Regions from separate parts of the Kitasatospora sp. NPDC059577 genome, predicted to be linked through region 4. Evidence: riboswitches for the same ligand, from Rfam matches in the RefSeq annotation. Region 4 holds a riboswitch; each other region holds the start of a gene.
What was found. Region 4 has a riboswitch for cobalamin ahead of ACFV0O_RS16915 (cobalamin biosynthesis protein). Riboswitches for the same ligand answer to the same signal wherever they lie in the genome.

Region 1 (7,238 bases), on a different contig from region 4:
GAGAGCGCCGCGCAGGAGGTGCGGTACTCCTGGTCCAGGACGGCCTCCAGCGGGCCGAGGGCGCGGGCCCGGCGCAGCGCCGTCAGCGTCGCCTTCACCGCGGTCGGGGAGTTGGCGGTGATCCGGTCGACGGCCTTCTTCGCCTCGGGTTCGCCGCTGGCGCGCAGCCGGTCCAGGATCTCCTCGACCGTACCGGCCGCGTAGCAGGCGTCGATCCACCCGCGTTGGTCGGCCAGCGAACCGGTCGGCGCGGGCTCGACGTGCCGTTCGAGGGCGTCGTGGACGGGCAGTTCGGCGAGGTCGTCCAGCAGGGCGGGCAGCCGCTCGGCGGGCAGGAAGTGGTCGGCGAGGCCGCACAGCAGCGCGTCGCCGGCGCCCACGGAGCCCGCGGTGAGGGCGAGGTGGGTGCCCAGCTCGCCCGGTGCGAGGGCGAGCAGGTAGGTGCCGCCCACGTCCGGGACGAAGCCGATGCCGGCCTCGGGCATGGCGACGCGCGTGCTCTCGGTGACGATCCGGACGTTCCCGTGGGCGGAGACGCCGACGCCGCCGCCCATCACGATGCCGCTCATGAGCGCGACGTAGGGCTTGGGGTAGCGGGCGATCCGGGCGTTGAGGCGGTACTCGTCGCGCCAGAACTCCTCGACGGCGCCCGGGTCGCCGCCGGTGGCGGCGCGGTGGATGGCGACGATGTCGCCGCCCGCGCAGAAGGCCCGGTCGCCGGCGCCGGTGACGACGACGGTGTCGACCCGGTCGTCGTCCTCCCAGGTGTCCAGGGCGTCGGAGATCGTCCGCACCATGCCGTGGGTGAGGGCGTTCAGGGCAGCCGGCCGGTTGAGGACGATCAGTCCGGCCCGGCCCTCGCGCTGGAGGATGACCTCGTCGAGGTCGGTGCCGGCCATCACGCGGCTCCGGTCAGGCCGCGGGCGACGATGACGCGCATGATCTCGTTGGTCCCTTCCAGGATCTGGTGCACCCGCAGGTCGCGGACGATCTTCTCGATGCCGTAGTCGGCCAGGTAGCCGTAACCGCCGTGCAGCTGGAGGGCCTGGTTGGCCACCTCGAAGCCGGTGTCGGTGGCGTAGCGCTTGGCCATCGCGCACAGCTGCGGCGCCCGGGGGTCGCCCCGGTCCAGCGCGCCGGCGGCCCGCCACAGCAGTGCCCGGGCGGCCTCCAACTCCGTTGCCATGTCGGCGAGTCGGAACTGCAGGGCCTGGGCGTGCAGCAGCCGGGTGCCGAACGCCTCGCGGTCCGCGAGGTAGCCGGTGGCCCGCTGCAGCGCGTCCTGCGCGCCGCCGAGGGAGCAGGCGGCGATGCCGAGGCGGCCGCCGTTGAGCCCGGTCATGGCGATCCGGAAGCCCTCGCCCTCGCCGCCGAGCAGGCGGTCGGCGGGCAGCCGGACCCCGTCCAGCAGCACCTGGCGGGTCGGCTGGGCGTTCCAGCCCATCTTCCGCTCGTTCGGCCCGAAGGAGACCCCGGGGTCGTCCCGTTCGACGACGAACGCGGACACCCCGCCGGGCCCCGGCCCTCCGGTACGGGCCATCACCAGGTAGACCTCGGCGGCCCCGGCCCCGGAGATGAACTGCTTGACGCCGTCCAGCACCCAGTGGTCGCCGTCGCGCACGGCCCGGGTGGTGATCGCGGCCGCGTCGGAGCCGGCACCGGGTTCGGTCAGGCAGTAGCTGGCGGGGGTCCCCATCGAGCAGAGACCCGTCAGCCACCGGCCGCGCTGGACGTCGTCGCCGTAGCGGTCGACCATCCAGGCGACCATGTTGTGGATGGACAGGTAGGCGGCGATCGACGGGCAGCCGGTCGCCAGCGCCTCGAACACGAGCACGCCGTCGGCGCGGGTGAGTCCGGAGCCGCCGGACTCCTCCCGGACGTACACGCCGGCCAGGCCCAGGTCGGCGGCCTTGCGCAGCACGTCCAGCGGGAAGTGCTTGGCCTGGTCCCACTCGACCGCGTTCGGCGCCAGGTGCTCCCGGGCGAAGGCCCGGGTGGTCTCGGCGACGGCGCGCTGGTCCTCGGTGAGGTCGTGCATCGCGCTCATCCCATCGTCGGCATCGTGAAGCTCGCGCCCTCCTTGACCCCGGAGGGCCAGCGCGAGGTGACGGTGCGGGTGCGGGTGTAGAAGCGGATCGCGTCCGGGCCGTGCTGGTTGAGGTCGCCGAAGCCGGAGCGCTTCCAGCCGCCGAAGGTGTGGTAGGCGATCGGCACCGGGATCGGCACGTTGACCCCGACCATGCCGGTGTTCACCCGGCGGGCGAAGTCCCGGGCGGTGTCGCCGTCCCGGGTGTAGATGGCCACGCCGTTGCCGAACTCGTGCTCGCTGGGCAGCCGCAGCGCCTCCTCGTAGTCCGCGGCACGCACCACGGTCAGCACCGGGCCGAAGATCTCCTCCCGGTAGATCCGCATGTCCGGCGTCACCCGGTCGAACAGCGAGGCACCGAGGAAGTAGCCGTCCTCGTGGCTCTCCAGGCGGAAGTCCCGTCCGTCCACGACGAGTTCGGCGCCCTCCTCGACCCCGAGGTCCAGGTAGCCGCGGACCCGGTCGAGCGCGTCGGCGCCGACCAGCGGGCCGAAGTCCGCCGCCGGGTCGTCCGAGCGGCCGACCCTGAGCGCGGTGATCCGCTCGACCAGCTTCGCCACCAGGGCGTCCGCGGTCTCCTCCCCCACCGGGACGGCCACCGAGATCGCCATGCAGCGCTCCCCGGCCGAGCCGTACCCGGCGCCGACCAGCGCGTCGGCGGCCTGGTCGAGGTCGGCGTCCGGCATCACGATCATGTGGTTCTTGGCGCCGCCGAAGCACTGCGCCCGTTTGCCGTGCGCGGCGGCCGTCGCGTACACGTACTGGGCGATCGGCGTGGAACCGACGAAGCCGACGGCCTGCACCCGTGGATCCTCCAGCAGGGTGTCCACGGCTTCCTTGCCACCGTTGACCACGTTGAGCACGCCCGGCGGCAGCCCGGCCTCCAGGAACAGTTCGGCGAGGCGCAGCGGCACCGACGGGTCCCGCTCGGAGGGCTTGAGGACGAAGGCGTTGCCGCAGGCCAGCGCGGGCGCCGCCTTCCACAGCGGGATCATCGCCGGGAAGTTGAACGGCGTGATGCCGGCGACCACGCCGAGCGGCTGGCGCATCGAGTACACGTCGATGCCGGTGCCGGCGTTGTCGCTGAACTCGCCCTTCAGCAGGTGCGGGATCCCGGCGGCGAACTCCACCACCTCCAGACCGCGTTGGAGGTCACCGTGGGCGTCGGCCACCGTCTTGCCGTGCTCGGCGGAGAGCAGCCGGGCCAGCTCCTCCTTCTCCCGCTCGACGAGCTGCAGGAAGCGCAGCAGCACCCGCGCCCGCCGCTGCGGGTTCCAGGCCGCCCACGCGGGCTGGGCCTGCGCGGCGTCGGCGATCACCGCCTCGACCTCGGCGCGGTCGGCCAACGGCACCCGGGCCTGCACCCGGCCGGTGTTGGGGTCGTACACGTCGCCGTACCGCCCGGACGAGCCGGGTGTGCGCTTGCCGGCGACGAAGTGCGTCAGTTCACGGACCATCGGTTCCTTCTCTCGACATGGGTGGGGAGAGGAGGAATGGAGGGGGCACCGCCGACACCGGCGACCGCGCGCACGGTTGTGCGCCGGCACGGTGTACGGCAGTTGACGGACCGTCAGAAGCGGGGCGCCCTGACGGTCGGCAGCACGGCAGCGGCACGGGAGCCTCGTCGGCACCCGTACGGATCAGCAGCCCGAGTCATGCGTGTCGTCTCCATCCTCGTGGAAAACACGAACCACCCGCGGCCGGTATCCTGACTCCCGGATCCACGCCCGCCCCCGGGCCTTCCCGGCTGGCTGCCAGTGGCCGTCTACCTGCGAGGACGAACTCCCCGGTCACAGTGGCGGGACCGTGCCGGACTCACACCGGCTTCCCTGACACCGCGGACCTGCCCTCGACCATATAGTTGGACGTCCTAGTAAGTCCAGAGCCCCGGCCGCGCGCCGCGCCCGCCCACCTGCCCGGCCGCCCGGCCGCCCGGCCGCCCGGCCGCCCGCGCCCAGCCGCGCGGGAGACGCCACCTCCGCCGTCACCCGGCCGGACCGAACCGTCTCGAAACGCCGACGGCAGTGGCTCCCCGATCGCCCGACCGCGTGAACCGATCCGGACCGAAGGCTTGTCTTCCGCCCCCGTTCGGTCCCCGTCCGGGTGCCCGGGGCCGGTGTCCGCCGGAAGGTGAGCGCGTGGGGCGGAGCGGACACGGCGACAGAAACACGGAGACATGAGACTCATGAGGTTCGATCGCGGCAGGCGCCCACGCTCCTGGCGAGCGCGAGCAGGCCGAACCCTGGCCGTCCTCGGCCTGGTACTGACAGGAACGGGCATGGGCTTCCACCCGGCGCCGGCCTCCGCCCTTGTCGCGGCGGACTTCCGCAGCACCTCGGTGGTCCTGACCAACAACAGCGACCTCCCGCTGATCCTGACCGACCACTACCTCCAGCACGGGTGCTGGGAGACCGAGCCACCGGCCCGGATCGAGCCGGGCAAGGTGGCGCTCTGGAAGTCGGTGTCCTGCGGGGCCGGAACGGGCACCGAGGGCTCGGCCTTCTACCGGATCGACAACGACAAGGGCCCCAACCTGCGCCTGCACTGGGACAACGCAGCCGTCGGCGGGCAGAGCTACGACGAGACGGTCCCGAACGGCTACGCGCTCTCCCGCGACGGCGGGGACGGCGACCACACCACCGTCAACTACGCCTTCGACTGCAACTCACGGATGTGCGACGGCATCCCCGACGACTGGAAGCTCCACGGCGTCGACATCGATCCGGGGGACGGCAGCCCGATGAAGCACATCGACCTGCCAGGCATGGGCGCCGACGTGAACCGGCCCGACATCTTCGTCCACCTCGACTGGATGGCGGACGACACTCCCGGCAACGTCCACAGCCACCAGCTGTCCGCCCAGGCGATCAAGAGGGTGGTCGACGCCTTCGCCAACGCGCCCTACCAGCGTCGAGGAGCCCCCGGACCGGGCATCAACCTGCACGTCGACGCCGGCCCGGACAGCATCCTCGACTTCTCCACCGGCCGGACCTGGGGAGCCCTGAGCCGGGCACGGCAGGTCGCCGAGGTCGACAACCTCGGCACGTTCAAAGGCGATTGCCCGAATCCGAGCAACCCGGACCCGGACAATGACGCGTGCAACTACGTGTGGGACGACTTCTACAAGATCAAGACGGCCCCCGGTGGCTTCGTCAGTGCCGGCCGTTCGCCGGTGTTCCACTACGCGCTCTCCGCTCACCTGCTCGCCCCCGGCAGCAGTTGGAACGGTTACGCTCCCCGCGGCGCCAGCGATTTCGTCCTCGCACTCGGCAACCAGCCGCACCACGTCGGCACCGAGGACGATCAAGCCGGCATCCTCATGCACGAACTCGGCCACAATCTGAGCCTGGATCACGGCGGAGGGGACGCCGTCAACTTCAAACCGCAGTACTTCAGCGTGATGAACTACTCGTACGGGTCGGGGATGACGAGCGGGCCCACCACGTACATCGACTACTCGCGGGTGGCGACCGGCCTCGACGAGAACCGGCTGGACGAGAACACCGTTCCTCCCACCGGAACCGTGCCCTACGGCATCCGTCGTTACTGCGCAGCGGTCAAGAAGTACGTCACCACCTCGACCAGCCTCAACTGGGTCGACTGGAACTGCGACGGCAACGTCGACCAGGTGCCCGTCCCCGCCGACGTCGACGGCGACGGCGCGATGACCTCGCTCGCCGGATACGACGACTGGGCGCATCTGAAGCTGACCGGCGGAGCGATCGGCCATCCCGGCATGCCGCCGCTCCCGGAGCCGGAGGCGGTCCGCGAATTCGACGACAACGTGGCCCGGCTGATGCAACCGCCGGACACCACTGCCCCGGTCACCACCGCCACCGCCGATCCGCCCCCGAACGACGCCGGGTGGAACAACACCGACGTCACCGTCACCCTCGGCGCGACCGACGACATCAGCGGCACGGCCAGGACCGAGTACGACATCGACGGGAACGGCTGGACGGGTTATGCGGGCCCGATCCTCCTCAACACCCCGGGCAGCCACGTCCTGTCGTACCGCTCCATCGACCGGGCGCAGAACATCGAGGACACCAAGACCCTTCCGGTCCGCATCGACCGGACACCACCGGTCACCACGGCCACCATCAGCCCGAACCCCAACCCGGCCGGCTGGATCAACGCGGACGGCACCGTCACCCTCACCGCCACCGACGACCTCAGCGCAGTGGCGGGCATCACCTACAGCACGACGGGCGCCCAGGCGACGCCACTCACCACCGTCCCCGGCGACACCGTCAACCTGAAGATCGACCAGGAAGGCGAAACCGTCGTCACCTTCCACGCCACCGACCACGCCGGTAACGCCGAGACGGACAAGACCCTCACCGTCAGACTCGACCGGACCCCACCCGTCTCCACGTTCACCACCGCGCCCGAGGCGATCTTCGTCGCCGTCCCCGCCGGCGGACCCCACGACGACCAGTACATCACCGGCACCGCCACCGACACCGGCTCGGGCGTCGACCACGTCGACCTCACCTTCACCTCGCAGGTCCCCGGACCGACACTGGTCCAGCGGGCGGACCTCACCTGCACCGACACCGCGCACCACGACTGCACCTGGCGAGTGCGGCCGCCCTCCGGCCTCGGCATCTACCGCGCGACCTCCACCGCCACCGACACCGCGGGGAACACCGAAACCCCGGGACCCGGCATCCACGTCATCGTCGTCCGCACGAAGCCGTGAACCAGGACGGCTGCACCGCCTCGCGGGCCCATCGGTGCGAACTGAACGGATGACCTCGCCGCGGCGGTGGCCGGAAGCGGTGGGTCGGCCGGGAATCACGGGGGAACGCGTCACGGCGGGAACGGACCGGTGTCATGATGTCCCGGCCATGTCTGCCCCGAGAACCGACACCACGTCCGCGCCCGTGCCCGTGCGGGCCGCCGCGCTCGACCTTCGCGTCGTGCGGGCCCTGCCCTTCGCGACGGTCTGCGTCGTGCTGGCCGCCGCCGGGCACGGGGTCGCGTCGGGTGGTGCGGTGCCGGCGGGGGCCTTGCTGCTCGGTTGGGCGCTCGTCGGTGCCGTGGCCGTGTTCGCGGCGCGGCGGGAGCGCTCGCTGCGGGCGATCGTCGGCGGGCTGGTCGCGGGCCAGGGCGGTCTGCACCTGCTCTTCCACGCCGCGCGGTGCGG
Region 2 (5,855 bases), on a different contig from region 4:
TCCGGACGCGCACCCGTCGACGCCGGCGCCCCCACCACCGAATCCGGGCACGCCGGTGCACCCGGCCCCCTGTCCGGACAGGGGGCCGGGGCTCCGGTGGCGCCGCCGTTGGCCGGCCGCGCCGACGGGCGTCAGGGGGCGGTGATGCCCGGCTGGGCGCCCGCGCCGAAGGACCAGCCCTCGACGTCTCCGGGCGCCGGGTTGTAGCTGCCCGCGCCGAGATTGCTGTACGACCAGGGGCCGCCGTGCTGGGCGTGCCAGTACGACCAGTAGGCGCTGCCGGTCGGGTTGGTGCAGGTGGCCGGCAGCGCGTTGATCTTGCAGACGAAGCCGGGGAACCTCGGGTGGAAGGCGTAGGAGAACCCGGCGCCGGTGAGCGCGGCGAGTCCGCTGGCCGGGTCGCCGGGGGCGCAGCCGGTTTCGATGCCGCCGCCGACGGCCGTGAAGTCGACCACGACGGTGACGCCGGTGGTCCCGTCGCAGGCGGCGGCCTGCGCCTGCGGGGCCTGCGCGGCGGAGACGCCGAGCAGGCCGGCGGTGAGGGCGGCGGCTGCGGCGATCGAGCCGAGCGTGCGGCGGGCAGGTCGGGCAGGGGTGAGGGTGTCGTTCATCGGTGAACTCCTCGCAGTGTCGGGCCAGTTCAGCGGACGGCCGGTGCCGGGCAGAGCAGCGTGGGGGCGTCGGGGCGGGCCCCGGCGGCGGAGAGGGTGGCGAGCGGGGTGCCCGCGAGACCGAGGACGGCCTGCGCGGTGGCCCGGGCGCCGGTGCCCGCGGTGAAGCCGGTGGCGTCGTAGGCGACGGCGCCGCGCACCGCCGGGTCGGCGGCGCAGCCCTGCTGGAGCTTGACCAGTCGGCTCCAGCCCTTGAGGCCGGCGCCGAAGTGCCCACCGGCCAGCAGCGCCTGGGTGGCCAGGCCGGTGGTGTTGGCGTTGGAGGCGGTTGCCCCGGCCGCCGCGAAGCCGCCGTCGGCGTTCTGGTGGGTGGTGAGCCAGGTGAGGCCGGCGTTGGCCTTGGCGGTGCGGCCGGTGGCGGCGAGGGCCTGGACGGCGAGCGCGGTGGCGTCCGCGTCGCTCGCGCAGGTGGTCTGGCCGAAGGCGACGGGGAAGCCGCCGTCGGCGCACTGGCTGTTCGCGAGGTAGTCGACGGCCGCCGCCGGGGCGTCACCGGGCGTGCGGTGCAGGGCGATCAGGGCCAGCGACTGGCCGAAGGCGTTGCTGTAGTCGCCCCACTGGGAGCGGTCGGAGAAGCGGCCCTCGGCGGTCCGGAGGGAGCGCAGCCGGGCGGGCAGGTCGACGCCGCCGAAGCTCGCCGGGTTCTCGCCGCGGACCTCGGCGGCGAGCAGCAGTTTGGCGGTGGCGCCGGCGTAGGCCTCGGTGGTGCCGTCGCCGAGGTAGCCGCTGATGATCTCGGGCTTGGCGAGCCAGGCGGTGGCCTTGGCGGCGGCCAGGTCGGAGCCGTGGGAGGCGGCGAAGGCGAGTACGGCGTCGACGGTCAGGCCCTGGTCGGGGTAGGCGGTGCCGTTGAAGACGGACTCGAAGTGGTCGCCGTCGACGAGTTGGCGGGCCAGCCAGCCGGCCGCGGCGGCGTCCGGACGGACCGTGACGGAGGCCGACGCTGCGGGGGCCGACGTCGCGGGGGTCGGCGCGGCGTGCGCGGCGGCGGCCGGGAGCACGGTGGCGAGGGCCAGGGCGGGTATCGCGAGCAGACCGAGGGTGCGGCGGAGCGCGGGCATGGGTGCCTTTCCGGGCCTGGACGCAGGGGCCCGGAGGACGTCGGCGAACGCGCCGGGGCAGCCCTCGGAGCTCCGGCCCGCAGACCACGACGGGAGGAGGGGACGACACACCTCCGCCGACGGGTACTCGGGCTCGCCGCCGACGTGGAGCCGGAGGCCTACCGTTGCGGGTCAGCGCCGGATTCGGACCGGACTTCCCCCAGCGGCGGAGTCACTACATGACGGCCCATCATGGCGAGACGGAAAAGATCCGGTCAAGGGTTCGTGCGTCACATCACGGTGCTGCCCGTGGGGTCCACCGGTCACCGGCGGGCGGGGCGGGTGCGCGTGGAGCCGTCCGCCGGGCCCGGAGGGGCGCGTGGGGCCGCCTTCGGGCCGGGAGGATCAACCCGCCTCTTCCGCTGGACAATTGATGGGCAAAGCCCGGTAAAGGCTGCGAGCGGCGCCTTGAGCCCGCCGACGACCCGTCAGTAACCTCATGGCGGTGCCGAAGCGGCCGCACTCGACCGCGAACGGTACGGAACTCCGACATGCCCACGCATGTCATGCCCACGCCACCCCGCTCACCCCGGGACGCGTGCCCCCACCTCCCGTACAGCGCGAGTTCCACGCCGGTCCGCGGCCAACCGCCGCGGGCCCGCGAGCACCTGCACGTGATCCGTCAGCACGGGCCCGAGCCCGTCCCGGCGAGCACCCCTACCGCCGGCACCGGCCGCGCCCTCACCCCCACGGAGGGTCGACTCTTGCGCTTCCACTCCCCCAGCGGTGCGCGCCCTGCCCGGGCGCGCAGACTCCTCGCCGCCCTGCCCGCCTTCGCGCTGGCCGCCACCGGTCTGCTCGCGGTCACCGCCCCCGGTGCCTCCGCCGTCCCCGGCGGGACCGCCGGCACCGGCAGCACCACCGGTGTCGCCACCAAGCGCGTCTGCGCCGCCCCGACCCACCCCGGCGAGATGGCCTGCCTCGCGCTCGCCCGCACCGACGTCGCCCAGCACCTCGCCCTGTCCCCCGACATCAACCCCTCCGGCCTGGGGCCCAGCGACCTCGCCTCCGCCTACAACCTCCCGGCCTCGGCCGGCGCCGGTGCCACCGTCGCCATCGTCGACGCCCAGGACGACCCGAACGCGGAGTCCGACCTCGCGACCTACCGCTCGCAGTACGGCCTGCCCGCGTGCACCACCGCCAACGGCTGCTTCAAGAAGGTCGACCAGCGCGGCGGCACCACCTACCCGACCGCCGACAGCGGCTGGGCCGGGGAGATCTCGCTCGACGTCGACATGGTCAGCGCCGTCTGCCCCAACTGCCACATCCTGCTGGTCGAGTCCGACGACGCCTCGATGGACAACCTGGGCGCCGCGGTCAACACCGCCGTCTCGATGGGCGCCAAGTACGTGTCCAACAGCTACGGCGGCGGCGAGGACTCCACCGACACGAGCTCCGACGCCAGCTACTTCAACCACCCCGGCGTCGCCATCACCGTCTCCTCCGGTGACTCCGGCTACGGCGTGGAGTACCCGGCCGCCTCCCAGTACGTCACCGCGGTCGGCGGCACCAGCCTCAGCCGCGCCTCCACCGCCCGCGGCTGGAGCGAGAAGGTGTGGGGCAGCACCGCGGGCGGCAACGGCGCCGGCTCCGGCTGCTCCGCCTACGACCCCAAGCCGAGCTGGCAGAAGGACACCGGCTGCGCCAAGCGCACCGTCGCCGACGTCTCCGCCGTCGCCGACCCGGCCACCGGCGTCGCGGTCTACCAGACCTACGGCGGCTCGGGCTGGAACGTCTACGGCGGCACCAGCGCCTCCTCCCCGATCATCGCCTCCGTCTACGCCCTGGCCGGCGCCCCGGCCGCCGGCACCACCCCGTCGTCCTACCCGTACGCCCACACCGGCTCGCTCTACGACGTGACCAGTGGCGCCAACGGCAGCTGCTCCCCGTCCTACCTGTGCACCGCGGCCGCCGGCTACGACGGCCCGACCGGCCTCGGCACCCCCAACGGCACCGCCGCCTTCACCAACGGCGGCACCGGCGGCGGCAACACCGTCACCGTGACCAACCCGGGCAGCCAGAGCACCGCCCAGGGCTCCGCGGTCAGCCTGCAGGTCCGCGCCACCGACTCGGCCTCCGGCCAGACCCTCACCTACGGCGCCACCGGCCTGCCCGCCGGACTGACCGTCGACACGGCCACCGGCCTGATCACCGGCACCGCGACCACCGCCGGCACCTCCACCGTGACCGTCACCGCCACCGACGGCACCGGCGCCAGCGGCTCCACCACCTTCGGCTGGACCGTCACCGGCAGCGGCGGCGGCACCTGCACCCCCGCCCAGGTGCTCGGCAACCCCGGTTTCGAGACCGGCAGCGCCGCCCCGTGGACGGCCAGCTCCGGCGTCGTCGACAACAGCTCCGGCCAGGCCGCCCACGGCGGCAGCTGGAAGGCCTGGCTCGACGGCTACGGCAGTACCCACACCGACACGCTCGCCCAGACCGTGGCGGTGCCGGCCGGCTGCAAGGCCGCCCTCAGCTTCTACCTGCACATCGACACCGCCGAGTCGGGCAGCACCGCGTACGACAAACTGACCGTCTCGGTGAACGGCACCACGCTGAAGACCTACTCCAACGTGGACGCCGCCGCCGGCTACCAGCTGCGCACCTTCGACCTGTCCGCCTACGCCGGGCAGAACGTCACCGTGAAGTTCACCGGCACCGAGGACAGCTCCCTCCAGACGAGCTTCGTCATCGACGACACCGCCCTCAACGTGTCCTGACCGTCGGGACGGTGGGGCCGCGGCAGCTCACTGCCGCGGCCCCGCCGCAGGTCCGCGTCGTTCGTCGTCCGTCAGCTCCTCGCCCCGCGACCCGTCGTCCGTCAGCGGTGGGTGAAGGACGGCGGCCGCTTCTCGGCGAAGGCCGCCATGCCCTCCTTCTGGTCCGCGGTCGCGAAGGCCGCGTGGAACAGCCGCCGTTCGAAGCGGACGCCCTCGGCGAGGGTGGTCTCGTACGAGCGGTTGACGCTCTCCTTGAGCATGATCGCCGCGGGGGTGGACATCGCGGCGACGGTCTCGGCGGTGGCCAGGGCCTCGGCGAGCAGCCGGTCGGCGGGGACGATGCGGGAGACCAGGCCGGCCCGCTCGGCCTCCTCGGCGCCCATCATCCGGCCGGTCAGGCACAGCTCCATCGCCTTCGCCTTGCCGACCGCCCGGGTGAGGCGCTGCGAGCCGCCGATGCCGGGGATGACGCCGAGCTTGATCTCCGGCTGCCCGAACTTCGCGGTGTCCGCCGCCAGCAGGACGTCGCACATCATCGCCAGCTCGCAGCCGCCACCCAGTGCATAGCCGGCGACGGCGGCGACGACGGGCTTGCGCAGGGCGGCGAAGCGGTCCCAGGCGGCGAACCAGTCGCCGAGGTAGGCGTCGACGAAGCCGAGGGACTGCATCTCCTTGATGTCGGCGCCGGCCGCGAAGGCCTTCTCCGAACCGGTGACCACCAGGCAGCCGATGTCCGGGTCCCGGTCGAACTCCGTTGCCGCGGAGACGACTTCGTTCATCAGGAGGGTGTTGAGCGCGTTCAGTGCCTTCGGGCGGTCGAGCGTGATCAGCCCGACCCGGCCCCGGCGTTCGACCAGGATCGTCTCGTACGTCATGCGGTGTCCTTCCTGAGGGTGGTGATGATGGCCGAGAAGTCCAGACCGCCGGCCCCGTCCTGGGCGAAGGCGGCGAACAACTCGGATGCCCGTCGGCCCAGCTCCGCCGGAACGGCGGAGGCGGCGGCCGCGTCGGCGGCGAGCCCGAGGTCCTTGGCCATCAGCGCGGCGGCGAACCCGGCCGCGTAGTCGCGGTTGGCCGGGCTGGTCGGGACCGGGCCGGGCACCGGGCAGTTGCCGGTCAATGCCCAGCACTGGCCGGAAGCGGTGGAGGCCACGTCGTAGAGCACCTGGTGGCTGAGACCGAGGCTCTCCCCCAGGACGAAGGCCTCGCTGACCGCGATCATGGAGACGCCGAGGATCATGTTGTTGCAGATCTTGGCGGCCTGCCCGGCTCCGGACGCTCCGCAGTGGACCACCCGGCGGCCCATGGCCGCGAGCACCGGTTCGGCCTCGGCGAAGTCGGTGTCATCGGCACCGACCATGAAG
Region 3 (7,238 bases), on a different contig from region 4:
GTCCTGCCGCCGACGGCCGACTGGAGGCCGCGGTCACAGGGCGAGGAGCTCCTTGGTGGTGATGGTGAGCAGCTCGGGCCCGCCCTCTTCGAGGGGGCGCACGACGAGCGTGTCCTCGATCCGGACGCCGCCCTTGCCCGGGAGGTGGACCCCTGGGCCGACGGTGACCGGCACGCGGCTGTCCAGTTTACCCATGTCCGACGGACCGAGGCGCGGTGCCTCCCGGATCTCCAGCCCGATGCCGTGGCCCACCGGGTGCGGCGAGCCCTCGGTGTGGCCCGCCGCCTCCAGGACCTGCCGGGCGGCCCGGTCGGGTACGCACTGCTCCACGCCTGGTCCGAGCGCCTCCCGACCGGCCCGCTGGGCCCGGAAGACCAACCGGTGCAGCTCCACCTGCCACGGCGCGGGAGCGGCGCCGATCACGAAGGTGCGGGCGGTGGACACGCCGTAGCCGCGGTACTGGGCCCCCATCACCACGGTCAGGAAGTCGCCCTCCTCCACCCGGCGGTCGGTCGGCTGGTGGGCGGCCTGGCCGGAGTGGCTGCCGGTGCCGACCGACACCGGGAAGGCGGCCCGGTCGGCCCCGTGGTCGATCATCCGGCGCTCCAGCTCCATGGCCAGGTGCCGCTCGGTGCGGCCGACCAGGATCGACTCCAGCAGCTCGCCGAGCGCCTGGTCGGCGATCTCGGCGGCGATCCGCAGATCGGCGATCTCGTGCTCGTCCTTGACCACCCGCAGCCGCTCGACCACCTGCCCGAGGTCGACCAGCCGGGCCCGCTCGGCCAGGCCCGCCACCGTCCGGTGCCGGCTGACGGTCAGGTCGTGCTCCTCGACCGCGAGGCCCTCGACCCCGAAGCTGCTCGCCGCGGCGGTGGCGGCCAGCGCGGTGTCCGCCCCGGCCGCCACCGGCAGCCGGGTCACGTCGGGGACGATCAGGTGCTCCCCCGTGTCGTCCGGCGGCAGGTCGTCGGGCAGCGCCAGCAGCGCCCGCTCCCTGGTCAGCAGCAGCGTCGCCCCGCAGGGCGCGCAGCCCGTCAGATACCGCACGTTCGCCGCCCGGGTGATCAGCGCCGCATCGGCCCCGGCCGCACTGCAGTGCTCCCTCACCCGCTCCCGCCGCCCCGCGTACGCATCCGCCATGCGTCGAGCCTACGAACCCCCGGCCCGAACCGCCCGCCGAGCACCCCCGACGGAACCCCCGGAGCCCCCGACGCGCCCCCGTACCACCACCGGTTTCCCGCCACCCGGCACGGGCCGCCGCCGCTACGCCTCCCCCGGGTCGATCAGCCCCCGGCGGTAGGCCGGGACCAGGTTCTGCGGCACGAGCAGCTCGCGGCCGTCGCTCGTGACCGGGACCGGCTTCGGGGGCGTCGCCCTTCACCGGGCGCGACGGTGCCGGGTGTTGCTGCGGGAGGTCCTGCGCTCGGGCACGGCCATCGGAAGCTCCTGGTCCTCGTGGTCGACGTCCTCGATGCCGGCCGCGTCCAGGGGGTCGGGCCGCTCCTTCGGCGGGGCTGTTCGTTTGCGCATGATGCCGGGGCTCCTTCAGTGGAGGGGGGCGAGCAGGTCCCGGAAGGCGTCGGGCAGGGTCTTCCAGCCGGCCTCACCGGCGATGAGTTCGACGTCGGTGAGCAGGCAGGAGTCGAGCAGCGCGGTGATCCCGTCGACGTCCAGCCCCTCTGCGGTGAAGCAGAGCTGCTGGACCCGGTCGCCGTGCAGCGGGTGCCAGTCGAGGGCGGCCGCCGCCCGCCGGGCGGGCGGGTAGAACTCCCAGGCCGCGTCGGACAGGGTGGCGAGCCAGGGCCCGCACTCCTCGACGGCGAGGTTGGCCCCGGCCGCGTCCCAGGCCAGCATCAGGTCCGGGCGGTTGGCCAGCCAGAAGCGGCCGCGGCTGCGCTGCGCCGCCGGGACGAGCTGGTGCAGCGCCTCGTGGAACCGCTCCGGGTGCAGCGGCCGGCGGCGTTCCCACACCAGGGTGGTGACGCCCGCCTCGTCGCGTTCCTGCGGCAGCAGGGCGATGGCCGGGTTGACCCGGTCGCGGGCGGCGGCGACGTCGAAGCCGCCGAGTGCGGCCCGGGTGAGGGCGCCGGTGCCGAGCCGGACGACCCGGGCGGTGGGGTGGAGCTGACGCAGCAGTGCGAGCCCCGGCGCGTGCGCCGTGGCTCGCGGAACGGCGAGGGTGCCGGCGTACTCGATCTGGTGGGCCAACGCTTCCGCACGGGTCCGCTCGTCCCGTTCGGCGGTGTGTTCGCCGTGTTCCGCCAGGTCGTCGGGGACGGAGAGTTCGCCGATCAGCCGGTCCGGAGCGACGGCGGTGACGACGCCCGCGAGTTCGACGGCGTCCGCGAGGCGCCGCCCGCCGGATTCTCCGCCGGCGATCACCTCGACGGCCGGGTGCGGGTCGCTGCCGCCCCACAGTTCGACGACGGCGAGCCCGTGGCGGCCTTCGTCGGCGATCCCCAGCAGCCGGGGCAGCAGGTCCTCGCGCAGGGCGCAGCACGGGCAGTCGTTCGTCAACGGCACGTCGTCCGCGTCGAACACCCCCCGGGCGTCGCGCAGTTCCCGGTGGACGAGGCCGAGCGAGGCGTCCCGCAGGTCGTGCCGCAGCACCACCGCCTCCACCGCGTCCGCGGTCAGCTCGTCGACGGCCGCGCGTCGTTCCTCGGCGTGCAGCCCGGCGACGACGACCACGGGCAGCTTGATCCGCTCCGGGGCGTCCACCGGGCTCACCGGCTCGCCTTCCGGACGCCCGGCAGGTGGCCGGCGTGGGCGTGCGCGCGCAGGTTGACCCGGGAGAGGCCGAAGGCGCGCAGGTAGCCGCGGGGGCGGCCGTCCACGGCGTCGCGGTTGCGGACCCGGGTCGGGCCGGCGTCGCGCGGCCGGCGGGCGAGTTCGGCCCGCGCGGCGGCGCGCTCGGCCGGGTCGGCGCCGGGGTGGGCGATGATCCGCTTGAGCTCGGCCCGGCGTTCGGCGTACCGGTCGACGACGGCGCGCCGCTGCTCGTTCTTGGCGATCTTGCTCTGCTCGGCCATCAGACCCTCTCCCCCCGGGCCCGGATCCGGGCGACGGCGGCTTCGATGCCGATCGTGTCGACGGTGCGGATGCCCTTGGCGCTCAGCGTGAGCCGCACGTACCGGCCCTCACCGGGCAGCCAGTAGCGCTTGCGCTGGACGTTGGGGTCGAAGCGGCGGCGGGTGCGGCGGTGCGAGTGCGAGATCGCGTTGCCGAAGCCGGGCCGGCGGCCGGTGAGCCGGCAGTGGGCGGACATGGGTGCTCCCTGGCGTCCGGGAATGATCGGGACGGCGCAAACGCTACACCAGATGAAAATGACTTCCATTTCGGTGTACGGTCTCGACCGAACACCCCGGACCCAGGAGGACACCCGTGGCCCGCAGCGAACTGCGCCCCGTCATCAAGCTCCGCTCCACCGCCGGCACCGGCTTCACGTACGTGACCCGCAAGAACCGCCGCAACGATCCGGACCGGATGGTCCTGCGCAAGTACGACCCGGTCGCGGGCCGGTACGTCGACTTCCGCGAGGAGCGCTGACCCCGCACGCACGAACGGCGCCTCCCCGAGTGGGGAGGCGCCGTTCGGCACCGCGCGGTGGGCCCCTGGGCTCACTGCTCCTGCGGCGTCCAGCGCTTCTCGACCTTGGCGAGCTTCCAGTACCCGATCGCCACCGCCCAGACCACCACGAACAGCCCCGCGATCGCGTAGCCGACGTTGTCCAGCGAGATCTCCGCGATCCAGCCGCTCACCGGGTCGGTCAGGTCGAACTTCTCGTGCAGCACGCCGACCAGCTCGATGGTGCCGATGATGAAGGCCACCGCGATCGACAGCCCCGTGATGGTCAGGTTGTAGTACACCTTCCGCACCGGGTTGGAGAAGGCCCACTGGTACGCGAAGTTCATGAACGTCCCGTCCAGGGTGTCGAACAGGCTCATCCCGGCCGCGAACAGCAGCGGCAGGCAGACGATCGCGTACCAGGGCAGCCCGGCGGCCGCGCCCGAACCCGCCATCACCATCAGGGTGACCTCGGTGGCGGTGTCGAAGCCCAGGCCCAGCACCATGCCGACCGGGAACATCTGCCCGGGGCGGGTGATCGAACGGGTCGCCCGGTTCAGCACCCGGGCCATGAAGCCGCGGGAGTCGAGGTGCGCCTCCAGCTCCGCCTCGTCGTACTGCCCGGCCCGCATCGCGCGGAACACCTTGACGATGCCGAGCAGCGCCGCCAGGTTGAGCGCGCCGATCAGGTAGAGGAACACCCCGGAGGTGGTCGTCCCGACCACGCCGAGCCACTTGTGGGTGGTCGACTCGTCGTCCATCAGCGTGTTCGCCAGCTGGGCGCCGCCCGCCACCAGGGCGGCCATGATGACCACCATCGAGGAGTGCCCCAGCGCGAACCAGAATCCCACCGAGACCGGCCGCTTGCCGTCCGCCATCAGCTTGCGGGTGGTGTTGTCGATCACCGCGATGTGGTCGGCGTCGAACGCGTGCCGCATCCCGAGGGTGTACGCGGTGATGCCCAGGCCCACCCCGAAGACCTGGGTGCCGACCGCGTACCGCTCGGGCGCCACCAGGAACACGAGCGTCCCGAAGGCCACCACGTGCATGGCCAGGATCACCCCCATCAACCCGGCCGTACGGACGGTGTCCTCGCGTTTCCACCGGAAGGCGGGCAACACGGACGGCGCCGCTTTCGCGTCCGCCGCGGCGGTTTCGGGCAGGGTCATCTCAGGATCACGCTCCAACACCTCGTGGAATCACTTCGTGAAGTGCCGTGGCCGGTCTCCTGGCTTACGGGACATCCGGGTCCGCCTTCCCGAGTGCGCGAGGCACCCAGTGGCTTCGTGGACACGGACCGAATTCCGTCGAGGACGAAGGAACTCACCCGATCACAGTGGCGAGGGCCGCTCCGGACTGGGACCCCTGAGGGTCCGTCACCGGTCTTCCCGAGCACCACGGCGGGCTACACCGTAGGGGTCGCGCCCCGACCCATGCAAGGCTGCGCACCTGCGCAGGTGTCCAGGATCACAGGCCCCCGCCTGCAAGAATGTCCGCATGCATCTCGTACCGGCCGACCGCGCGGGCCACCGCACCATCGACGGGCACCGGGTCTGCGAGGCCATCGCCGCGATCGGCGACACCGCGCACGTCCGGTCCTGGGCCGAGCGCTTCTCCCTGCTCGCCGACCCCGGACGGCTCGCCCTGCTGCTCGCCCTGCACCGGGCCGGCCCGCTCGCCGTCACCGACCTCGCGGTCGCCACCGGCATGCGCGACCCCGCCGTCTCCCAGGCCCTGCGGCTGCTCCGCACGGCCGGCGTCGTCACCGGCGACAAGGACGGCCGCGTGGTGCGCTACCGGCTCGTGGACGAGGACATGCGCCCCCTCCTCGACGAATGCGCCGCCGGCGAGCACCACGAGCCCACCGCCGCCGCGGGCTGACCGACACTCGGGGAACAGCCGTCGGGCCGGGCCACCGGATGAGTACGATCATGGTGTGCCGTCCCACCCCCACGCCTGGCCCGCCGACCGCTGGAACACCCGACCGGTCAGGGCACGCGTGCTGGCGGTCGCCCGCACCCTCACCTCCGCCACCCGCGTCCTCGACGTCCTCACCCTCCTCAACCCGGACGGCATCGCCCGGTACTTCACCGTCAACCCCGGCTCCGCCTTCGCCGACCGCGCCCTGGACGACTACCTGCACGGCCTGCCCGGCTTCACCGTGCTCGACTGGCAGGACGCCCTCCGGCACCACTTCGACCTCGCCGTCGCCTGCGCCGTCCACTCCTCCATGCACCACCTGGACGCCCGGCTCGTCGTCCTCCCGCACGGCGCCGGCTACAACCGCCTGGTGACCGAGTCCACCGGCGACACGACCAGCTCCGCAGGCCTCTCGCGCAACGAACTCACCCACGGCGGAGAGGTGTTCGTGGACGTCCTCGGCCTCTCCCACCCCGAACAGCTGGACCGCCTGCGGACCTCCTGCCCCGAAGCGCTGGACGTCGCCCGGGTCGTCGGCGACCCGTGCCTCGACCGGATGCTGCGCAGCCTGCGCTCCCGGGACGCCTACCGGGCCGCGCTCGGCGCCGTCGACGGCCGACGGCTCGTCGTCGTCAACTCCACCTGGAGCGAGCACTCGTTATTCGGCCGCCGCCCCGACCTGCCCCAGCGGCTGGTCCGCCGGCTGCCCGCCGACGAGTACACGGTCGCCGTCGTCCTGCACCCCAACATCTGGAGCCGGCACGACCCCGAGGCGCTGCTCGACACCGCCCGCCGGATGGGCCTGCGGCTGATCCCGCCGCACCAGGGCTGGCAGGCCGCGCTGGTCGCCGCCGACTGCCTGATCGGCGACCACGGCTCGGTATCCGTCTACGGCGCCGCGCTGGAACGACCCACCGTGCTCGTCGCCACCGGCGCCGCCGAACTCGACCCGCGCTCCCCCGGCTACGCCTTCGGCCAGACCGCCCCCGTGCTCGACCCCGACGGCGACCTCGCCGCCCAACTCGCCCGGGCCCTGCGGGAGCAAGACCCGGACACCCTGCGCCCGCTCACCGACCGCTCGCTGAGCCGGCGCGGCCGGTCCGCCGCGCTGCTGCGCCCCCTGCTCTACTCCTTCCTGGAGCACCTGGACGAACCCGGGGACGAACCGCTCCTGCCGCCCTACCCCAAGCCCGTCCCGCACCCCGGCACCACCGACGGACCCACCGCGTACGACGTCGAGGGCGGGAGCGAGGGCACCGAGGTCAGTCTGCGGCGCTACCCCGTCGACCCGGCCGACCACACCCCGCGCGGCTTCCACGCGCTCACCGACGAACACCCGGGCGACGCCCTGCGCTACACCGCGGAGGTGCTGGCCCGCACCGAGGTCCACGCCGAACTCCCCGCTCCCCGCTGGCTCGCCGACTCGGCCGCGGAACTCCCCGGCCTCGCCGTCGCGGTGGCCGCGCTCGGCCCGGCCCGGCACCTGCTCCGGCTGCGCAGCGGTCTGCTGCTGGAGGCCCGCGCCGAACCGGACTGGGGCGGCCCCGACCCGGGCATCGACCCGCTGCTGCTCGGCTCCGCCGTGGCCTGCTGGCTCGCCGACGGCGGCGACCCGGCCGAACTCCCCCGACAGGGACTCACCGTCCGCACCGGCGAGCACCGCACCCGGCTCTCGTTCAGCACCGCGCCCCAGGGCCCGCCTCCCTAGGGTCCGTCCGCACGCTCCCGTCCGCTCACTCCCGTCGTCACGC
Region 4 (7,238 bases):
GCCAGCGCGCGCACCATGGTCGACTTCGCGGTGCCCTTCTCACCACGCACCAGCACGCCGCCCACGGCGGGGGAGACCGCGTTCAGCAGCAGCCCGAGCCGCAGGTCGGCCATGCCGACGATCGCGGTGAACGGATAGCGGACGTCACTCATGCCGTACCCCACTCCTGTCGTGCCCGGTTCTGCGGTCGTACCCGGCTCATGCGTCACTCCCAGGTGCCCCGGGCGCCAGGAACGGCAGCGATCCGGCCGCCGGCACCCCGCCCTCGATCAGCTTCCACAGCGCGTCGGTGTCCGCGTGTTCCTCGATCAGGTCGCCCAGCCGGTCCAGCCGGGCCTCGCGCGCCGCGGCGAAGGAGGTGTCCGGCGCCGGGACGAACGCCCGGCCCGCCAACGCGGCGACCTCGCGCAGGAGTTCGCGGCGGAAGCCGTCGTTCTCCAGCGCGCCGTGCCAGGTCGTGCCCCAGACCGAGCCCACCCGGCAGCCGTCCAGGAAGGCGACGCCCCCCTCGACCGCGACCACGCCGTGGTGGATCTCGTAGCCTTCGACCCGGTGCCCGTACGCCTCGCCGACCGGCCGCGCCAGCACCTTCTCGACGCCGAACCGCACGTACGTCGGCAGCAGGCCGAGCCCGTCGACGGCACCCGCCTTGGACTCCACCTCGTCGACGATCCCGCGCGCCAGCATCTGGTAGCCGCCGCACACCCCGAGGACGGGCAGTCCGGCCGCCGCCCGCGCCTTCAGCGCCGGCTCCAGGCCGCGCTCGCGCAGCCAGGCGAGGTCCGCCACGGTGGCCCGGGTGCCGGGCAGCACCACCAGATCGGCGTCGGCCAGTTCCTCCGGCCTGGTCGCCCAGCGGACCAGCACGCCCGGCTCCTGCGCCAGCGCGTCCAGGTCGGTGAAGTTGGACAGCCGGGGGAAGCGCACCACGGCGACCCGCAGCACGTCCGCGCCGAGCGGGCCGCGCCCGTCCACCCGGTCCACCACCGTCGACAGGTCCAGCGAGTCCTCGGCGTCCAGCCACAGGCCGGGCAGCATCGGCAGGGTGCCCAGCACCGGACGGCCGGTCAGCTCGTGCAGCATCTCCAGCCCGGGTGCCAGCAGCCGCGCGTCGCCGCGGAACTTGTTGACGAACCAGCCGGCCACGTGCCGCTGGTCCTCCGCCGACAGCAGCGCCAGCGTCCCGTACATCGCCGCGAACACGCCGCCCCGGTCGATGTCCCCGACCACCACCACGGGCAGCCCGGCGGCCGTCGCCAGGCCCATGTTGGCGATGTCGCGGTCGCGCAGGTTGATCTCGGCAGGCGAACCGGCGCCTTCGCAGACCACCACCTCGTAGCGGCGGCGCAGATCGGCGAGGCACTCCAGGGCGCGCTCCAGCAGGACGGGCTTGCGCTCGCGGTAGTCCAGCGCGCCGACCTCGGCGACCGGCCGGCCCAGCAGCACCACCTGGCTGCGGCCGTCCGCGCCGGGCTTCAGCAGCACCGGGTTCATCGCCGCCTCCGGCTCCACCCGGGCGGCCTGCGCCTGCATCGCCTGGGCGCGGCCGATCTCGGCACCGTCGGCGGTGACGAAGGAGTTCAGCGACATGTTCTGCGCCTTGAACGGCGCGACCCGCACGCCCTGGCGGGCCAGCCAGCGGCAGATGCCGGCCGTCACCACGCTCTTGCCCGCGTCCGAGGTCGTCCCCGCGACCAGCAGCGCGTTCGTCATGCCCTTCCCCTCTTCCCCAGGAGCGCGCGCAGCAGGACGTGCCCCGCGACCGTCGTACCCAGCGCCAGCGCGCCCACCCGCCGCGAGAGCGCGCAGGCCCGCTCGATGTCGTCCACCGTCACCGGGCGCAGCTCCGCGCCCAGCACCGGCCGGTGCTCCACCCGCTCGCCGTACTGCAGTGTGCCGCCCAGCCGGACGCCCACCGCGCCGGCGAACGCCGACTCGGCCTGGCCCGCGTTCGGGCTCGGGTGCGCGGAGCCGTCGCGGCGCCAGACCTGCCAGGCCGTCCGGGGCTGCGGGGCGGCGGCCACCGTCAGCAGCGCGGTCAGCCGGGCGCCCGGCCAGCCGGCCACGTCGTCCAGCCGGGCCGAGGCCCAGCCGAACCGGGCGTGCCGCGGCGAGCGGTGGCCCACCATGGCGTCCAGGGTGTTCACCGCCCGGAAGGCCAGCAGCCCGGGCGTGCCCGCGAGGGCGCCCCAGGTCAGCGCGTTCACCACGGCGTCGGCGGTGTTCTCGGCCACCGACTCGACCACCGCGCGGGCGATCTGCTGCTCGTCGAGCGCGCTCGGGTCCCGCCCGCACAGGTGCGGCAGCCGCTCCCGTGCGGCCCGCAGGTCGCCGGCCTTCAGCGAGCGGCCGATGGCGCGGGCCTCCCGGGTCAGCGAGGTGCCGCCGAGCACCGTCCAGGTGGCGGCCGCCGCGAGGGCCGCCCGGCCCGTCGGGCGTCGGCCCACCGTACGGTCCAGGGCGAGCGTGCCCGCCGCGACCGCGCCCACGCACAGCGCCGTGTACCCGGCCCCGGCGGCCCGGTCGTCGCGCCACAGGCGCCGCTCCAGCCGGGTCGCGGCACTGCCGAACACGGCCACCGGGTGGCCCCGGCGCGGGTCGCCGTAGCGGGCGTCGGCGGCGTAGCCCGCGACGGCGCCCAGCGCGAACAGGGCGGCGCGGGCGAGCGGACGACCGGTCAGGGGGCGGCGGGTCATCGGCTGCACGTCGGAAGGCCGGGTATCGGAAGAGCGCGTGCGAGGAGGCCGGTCGCGTGAACACCCTGCGCCGGAAGGCCGGTCGCGTGAACCCCCTGCGCCGGAAGGCCGTGCCCGGGACGGCAGCTCGGAGTGCGGCGGGGCGGGGCAGCCTGCATCGCGTGCGTGTCCTCACTCAGGGTCCGCGCCCTGGATCGACGTAGCGGGGGCGAGAGTCTCCTGGCTTCCGGGTCGGACGCACCCCCGGGGCCTTCCAGCGGCTTCTGACGGCCCGCCGTGGCGATGATTCCGAGCGTGCTCCCCGGTGACAGTGGCGGGACCGCGCCGGACTCGCACCGGCTTCCTCTCCATGCCTCCGATTGGCCCCAGGATCCCATCACGCGGCCGAACCGGGAGTCAACCGAGGTCACGGAGGGGTTGGTCACACGGGACACCGGCTGACAGCCTGTGGGATCGCCCAGCGCGGCGGGCCCCCGGGACCGGTCGCTTCGTGCGTTCGGGTGCTGGGGCCTCGCCCCGGTCCGCCCCTACCGTTCGGTGGCATGCGTCGCAGAAAGCCCCCCGCCGCCCCGCCCCCGGTGCCGTTCTCGCCCTCGGCCGCCCGCGCCCACCGGGCCGGTCTCGGCCTGACCCCCGAGCAGGTCGCCGAGGGCATGGCCGCGCACGGCGTCCGGCTGCTGCCCGCCCACGTCCTCGCCTGGGAGAGCGGCGAGCTGCGTCCCGGTGAGGGCGAGTTCATCGCCCTCGCCCGCGCCCTGTGGTGCCGGGCCGCCCAGCTGATGGACGGCCGCCCGGTCCGGCTGCGGGACCACCGGCTGGCCCGCGAACTCGGCCAGGCCGCCGTCGCGGACCGCACCGGCACCACCCTCGACGCCTACCGGGAGGCCGAACTGACCGGTCACTGGGACGGCGACGAGGAGCAGACCCGGTCCCTCGCCGAGGTCCTCGGCCTGGGCCTGCCCGACCTCGTCCGGGCCACCGGCCGCGAGGAGGCCCTCGACCACCTGCTCCGCCAGTGCGTCACCGGCCGCTGGCAGCCCCACCTGCGCGCCCTCGCCCGCATCGTCCCGGCTCCCGCCGAGACCCTGGCCGACGCCGTCGAGGCCCTCCACCAGGAGCACCACGTCCCCTCCCACTGGGGCGCCGGCGCCCGCGCCGCGCCGCCCCCCGCGATCGACGCCCTCGCGTCCCGCTTCTGGCGCCTCCTCGACGCCGACGCGCTCTGACTCCCGGCCCCTCCGGAAATCCCGGCCCCTCTGGAACCCCCCCGCCCCTCTGGAATCCCCCGCCCCTCTCGAACCCCCTGACCCGCTGACTCCCCGCCCCCTGACTCCCCGACCCGCTCCGGCCCGTGCCCGAGTGACCCGGACGGCCCAGCCCGGTGGCCGGGCGGGCGGGGCCCCGGTGGACTGGTGTACGAGCACCGTCCGGCCCGAGAGCAACAGCGAGAGCAACAGAGCGGGGAACGATATGCGCTGGGGAACCGCCGCCGTCGTGGCGGCCGCCGCCGTCGGAGCCGGCGCTGCCGTGCTGGTGGTCGGCCGCCGGGCCTCCGAGCGGATGGTCCGCCCGGTGACCACCGTTCAGGAGTCCGGGCCGCTCCTCGTCCGGAGCCTCGGCGCCGGGCGGATCACCTTCACCGGCAGCCCCGAGAGCCGGCAGCCCGGCCGGTGGGCCGTGGAGTGGGGCGACGACGGGCACGCGGTGGTCGAGGAGGTCCTGCACAGCGACGGGGCGGGCGTCACCCGGCGGCTGGTCCGCGCGGACCGGGGCACCCTCGTCCCCGGCACCGAGGTCCGCTTCACGCCCCGCGTCCACCTCGGCGACCCGATGCGGGCCCTCGGCCTCGCCTACACGGAGACCACCGCGGACGGCGAGCTCGGCCCGCTCCCCGTCTGGCACCTCGACGGCAAGCGCGGCACCTGGGTGATCCTGGTGCACGGCCCGGAGGCCGACCGCCAGCAGACCCTGCCGGTGCTGCCCGTCCTGGACCGCCTCGGGCTGCCCGCCCTCGCCGTCACCTACCGCGGCGACGCCGGCGCGCCCGCCTCGCCGGACGGGTACAGCCACTTCGGCGAGACCGAGTGGCGCGACGTCGAGGCGGCGGTACGGCTGGCGCTCGACAGCGGCGCGGGCCGGGTGATCCTCTACGGCTGGTCCGTCGGCGCGACGACGGTCCTGCAGACCGCGGCCCGTTCGGCCTGGGCGCACGCCATCAGCGGCCTGATCCTCGACTCGCCGGTGCTCGACCTGTCGGCGACCGCCCGCCGGGACGCCGAGCGCCTGGGCTTCCGGGGCGCCGCCGCCGGGCTCGGGGCCCTCGCCGCCGAGGGCCGCACCGGCGTCGACCTCGCCGACTTCTCCCGCATCGCGGAGGGCGCCGACCTGCGCGTCCCCACGCTCGTCCTGCACAGCCCCGCCGACCGGGTGTCCCCGTTCCGCAGCGCCGAACGCCTCGCCGCCGCCCGCCCGGACGTGGTCGGCCTCCAGCCCTTCCCCGGCGCCGACCACGGCACCCTCTGGAACTCCGACCCCGACCGGTACACGGAACTCCTCCGCCGCTGGCTGACCCCTCTCCTCTGACGGCCGCCGCGGGCCGCGGGCCCGGGCCCGCCCCGGCCGGGAGCCGGAAGTCGGACCGGTCGACTTCCTGCTCGCCGGGATCGGCCCGGCCCGCCCGCCATCCGTCCGGATCCGGGCTGGACAGTCCCGCCGGACGCCGACGGCGCCGGTGGTGCCGTCGGCGGCGGACGTCCAGCCAGGGGCACACATTTTCCCCGACCGGTCGGTCGGTCCCTCACGTTCCGTAGTCACTCGAACGGGACCAGCGACCGGCGCGGCTCACCTGGCATGGGCAGGCCACACGTTTCCGGCCAGGCGGTTTGCCTCTGTTGCCCGATCTTGCGGAGGTGCCGCCGCCGCTCCTCCGGTCGTACGGACAACCGGATGTGACAGAAGGCCGGTACAAGGGGAAGACTGCTCGACGTGACGTCTCGGAATCCGCGCGACCGTGATGCCCCGCTCCCGCCTCCGATCGGTACCGGTGCGACGGTGACCCGTCTCCCCGGTACGGCCCACCGGCCAGCCGGTGGAAGGCCGAGCGGGGCGGCCGTACCCCGCAACGGCGTACCCCGGCGACGAGGGCCCGCTCCGGCGCCCGGGCGCGGCCGGGTTCCCGTGCCGGAGGGCTTCCCCGCGCCGGCCGAGCTGGCGCCGCTGGCCCGCCGGATGCTGGTGGACGCCGTCCGGATCGCCCGCTGGGCCGGCGAGCTGGAGGAGGTCGACAAGCGCGGCGAGCTGCTGCCGGACGACGCCCGCGCGGCCGGCCGGGCGCTGGCCATGACGGTCGGCGCCGCCTCCAAGGCCTGGGGCCAGGCGCTCCTGGTGGGCCTGGTGGAGGCCCGGGAGACCGGGGCCGCCCCGGGCTGGCGCCTGCACGCCTGGGAGCACGACGACGAGGCCGTGGTGCGCGGCTGGTCGGCGCTGTTCGACGCCTGGACGCTGCTCGCCCCGGTGCCGCCCGCCGCGCTGCGCGGGGTGTTCGCCGTGCTGGCCGGGCAGGCCGTGGACCAGGCCCCGCAGCTGCTCTCCTTCCTGCACCTGGTGGACGGCCCGGTGGCCGAGAGCGAGCTGCTGGAGCTGCTGCGCCGCGGCCTGGACGAGCGCCGGGTCGGTGGCGGCCCGGGCGGCCCCGGCCTGTCGCCGGTGCCGCACGCCGCCTCGGCGGTGTCGGCGGTCCGCGGCACCTGCCGGGAGCCGCAGATCGACACCCCGGCCTCGCCGTCGGACGTGGCCGCCGTCCTGGACTGGATGCTGGACGGCCTGGCGGCCGTGGGCGCCCTGACGCGCAGCAACGACGCCGCCGAGCTGTCGCCGCTCGGCCACTGGGCGGTGCGGGCGAAGCTGGAGGAGATCTGCACGGTCGCGCAGACCGCGGCCGGGCACATCGAGCAGAGCGCCTTCGAGCTGCTGAACGCCTGCGCCGACTACTCGCCGGGCCCGGCCCGCGCCGAGTACCGCGCCTGGGTCGCGGCCCGTCCGGCGGACCGGGCGGTGGCCGAGTTGCTGGACGCGGCGCAGGGCGACGACGCGCTGGTGCGCGGGCTGGCCTTCGAGGCGCTGCGGGTGGCCGGCGGACCGGCCGAGCAGGCGGTCCGGGCCGCGGTGGACGAGCCGGTGCTGCGCCCGTACGCGCTGCTGTGGCTGGCCGAGCGCGCGGACGAGGGGGTCTCCCCGGCGGACGTGCTGGGCGCGGACGACGCGGCCTGGCTCTGGGTGGACACGGCGGCGGCGGTGCTGGACCACGGCGAGACGGAGCTGCTGGTGGGCCACGTGGAGGGCGCCTCGGCGGGCGACCCGGTGCGGCTGTTCGCCCGGGCCCGGCAGTCCGGGCACCCGCGGGCGGCCTCGGTGCTGACGGCGGTGTCGAGCGTGCACCCGGACCCGGCCGTGGCCCGGGCGGCCCGGCGCTCGGCCTTCAGCGTCCACACCGGCGGCGCGTAGCCGCCCCCGGCCGCCGGAACGACGCGCGGCCACCCGGGG

Region 1: linked by a shared signal. The riboswitch ahead of ACFV0O_RS01545 (CoA-acylating methylmalonate-semialdehyde dehydrogenase) and the one ahead of ACFV0O_RS16915 (cobalamin biosynthesis protein) in region 4 are both predicted to bind cobalamin.
Region 2: linked by a shared signal. The riboswitch ahead of ACFV0O_RS01575 (prenyltransferase/squalene oxidase repeat-containing protein) and the one ahead of ACFV0O_RS16915 (cobalamin biosynthesis protein) in region 4 are both predicted to bind cobalamin.
Region 3: linked by a shared signal. The riboswitch ahead of ACFV0O_RS09170 (HoxN/HupN/NixA family nickel/cobalt transporter) and the one ahead of ACFV0O_RS16915 (cobalamin biosynthesis protein) in region 4 are both predicted to bind cobalamin.

Annotation. Positions count from the first base shown of each region.
Region 1 is NZ_JBHWBZ010000001.1:319,551-326,788, reverse strand. Features, by position in the region: gene ACFV0O_RS01555 (enoyl-CoA hydratase/isomerase family protein) at 1-899, opposite strand, end outside; gene ACFV0O_RS01550 (acyl-CoA dehydrogenase family protein) at 899-2,047, opposite strand; gene ACFV0O_RS01545 (CoA-acylating methylmalonate-semialdehyde dehydrogenase) at 2,044-3,543, opposite strand; cobalamin riboswitch at 3,767-3,959, opposite strand; gene ACFV0O_RS01540 (OmpL47-type beta-barrel domain-containing protein) at 4,365-6,791, shown strand; gene ACFV0O_RS01535 (hypothetical protein) at 6,940-7,238, shown strand, end outside.
Region 2 is NZ_JBHWBZ010000001.1:327,358-333,212, reverse strand. Features, by position in the region: gene ACFV0O_RS01580 (flagellar hook-length control protein FliK) at 132-611, opposite strand; gene ACFV0O_RS01575 (prenyltransferase/squalene oxidase repeat-containing protein) at 641-1,732, opposite strand; cobalamin riboswitch at 1,833-1,973, opposite strand; gene ACFV0O_RS01570 (putative Ig domain-containing protein) at 2,476-4,491, shown strand; gene ACFV0O_RS01565 (enoyl-CoA hydratase) at 4,593-5,366, opposite strand; gene mmsB (3-hydroxyisobutyrate dehydrogenase) at 5,363-5,855, opposite strand, start outside.
Region 3 is NZ_JBHWBZ010000007.1:63,685-70,922, reverse strand. Features, by position in the region: gene ACFV0O_RS09200 (M24 family metallopeptidase) at 34-1,140, opposite strand; partial or broken gene rpmF (50S ribosomal protein L32) at 1,264-1,437, opposite strand; gene ACFV0O_RS09190 (CobW family GTP-binding protein) at 1,546-2,730, opposite strand; gene rpsN (30S ribosomal protein S14) at 2,727-3,032, opposite strand; gene rpmB (50S ribosomal protein L28) at 3,032-3,268, opposite strand; gene rpmG (50S ribosomal protein L33) at 3,385-3,549, shown strand; gene ACFV0O_RS09170 (HoxN/HupN/NixA family nickel/cobalt transporter) at 3,621-4,736, opposite strand; cobalamin riboswitch at 4,768-4,982, opposite strand; gene ACFV0O_RS09165 (ArsR/SmtB family transcription factor) at 5,065-5,448, shown strand; gene ACFV0O_RS09160 (hypothetical protein) at 5,504-7,195, shown strand.
Region 4 is NZ_JBHWBZ010000018.1:59,523-66,760, forward strand. Features, by position in the region: gene ACFV0O_RS16905 (putative cobaltochelatase) at 1-152, opposite strand, end outside; gene ACFV0O_RS16910 (cobyric acid synthase) at 199-1,713, opposite strand; gene ACFV0O_RS16915 (cobalamin biosynthesis protein) at 1,710-2,696, opposite strand; cobalamin riboswitch at 2,909-3,043, opposite strand; gene ACFV0O_RS16920 (XRE family transcriptional regulator) at 3,239-3,922, shown strand; gene ACFV0O_RS16925 (alpha/beta hydrolase family protein) at 4,167-5,279, shown strand; gene ACFV0O_RS16930 (hypothetical protein) at 5,874-7,199, shown strand.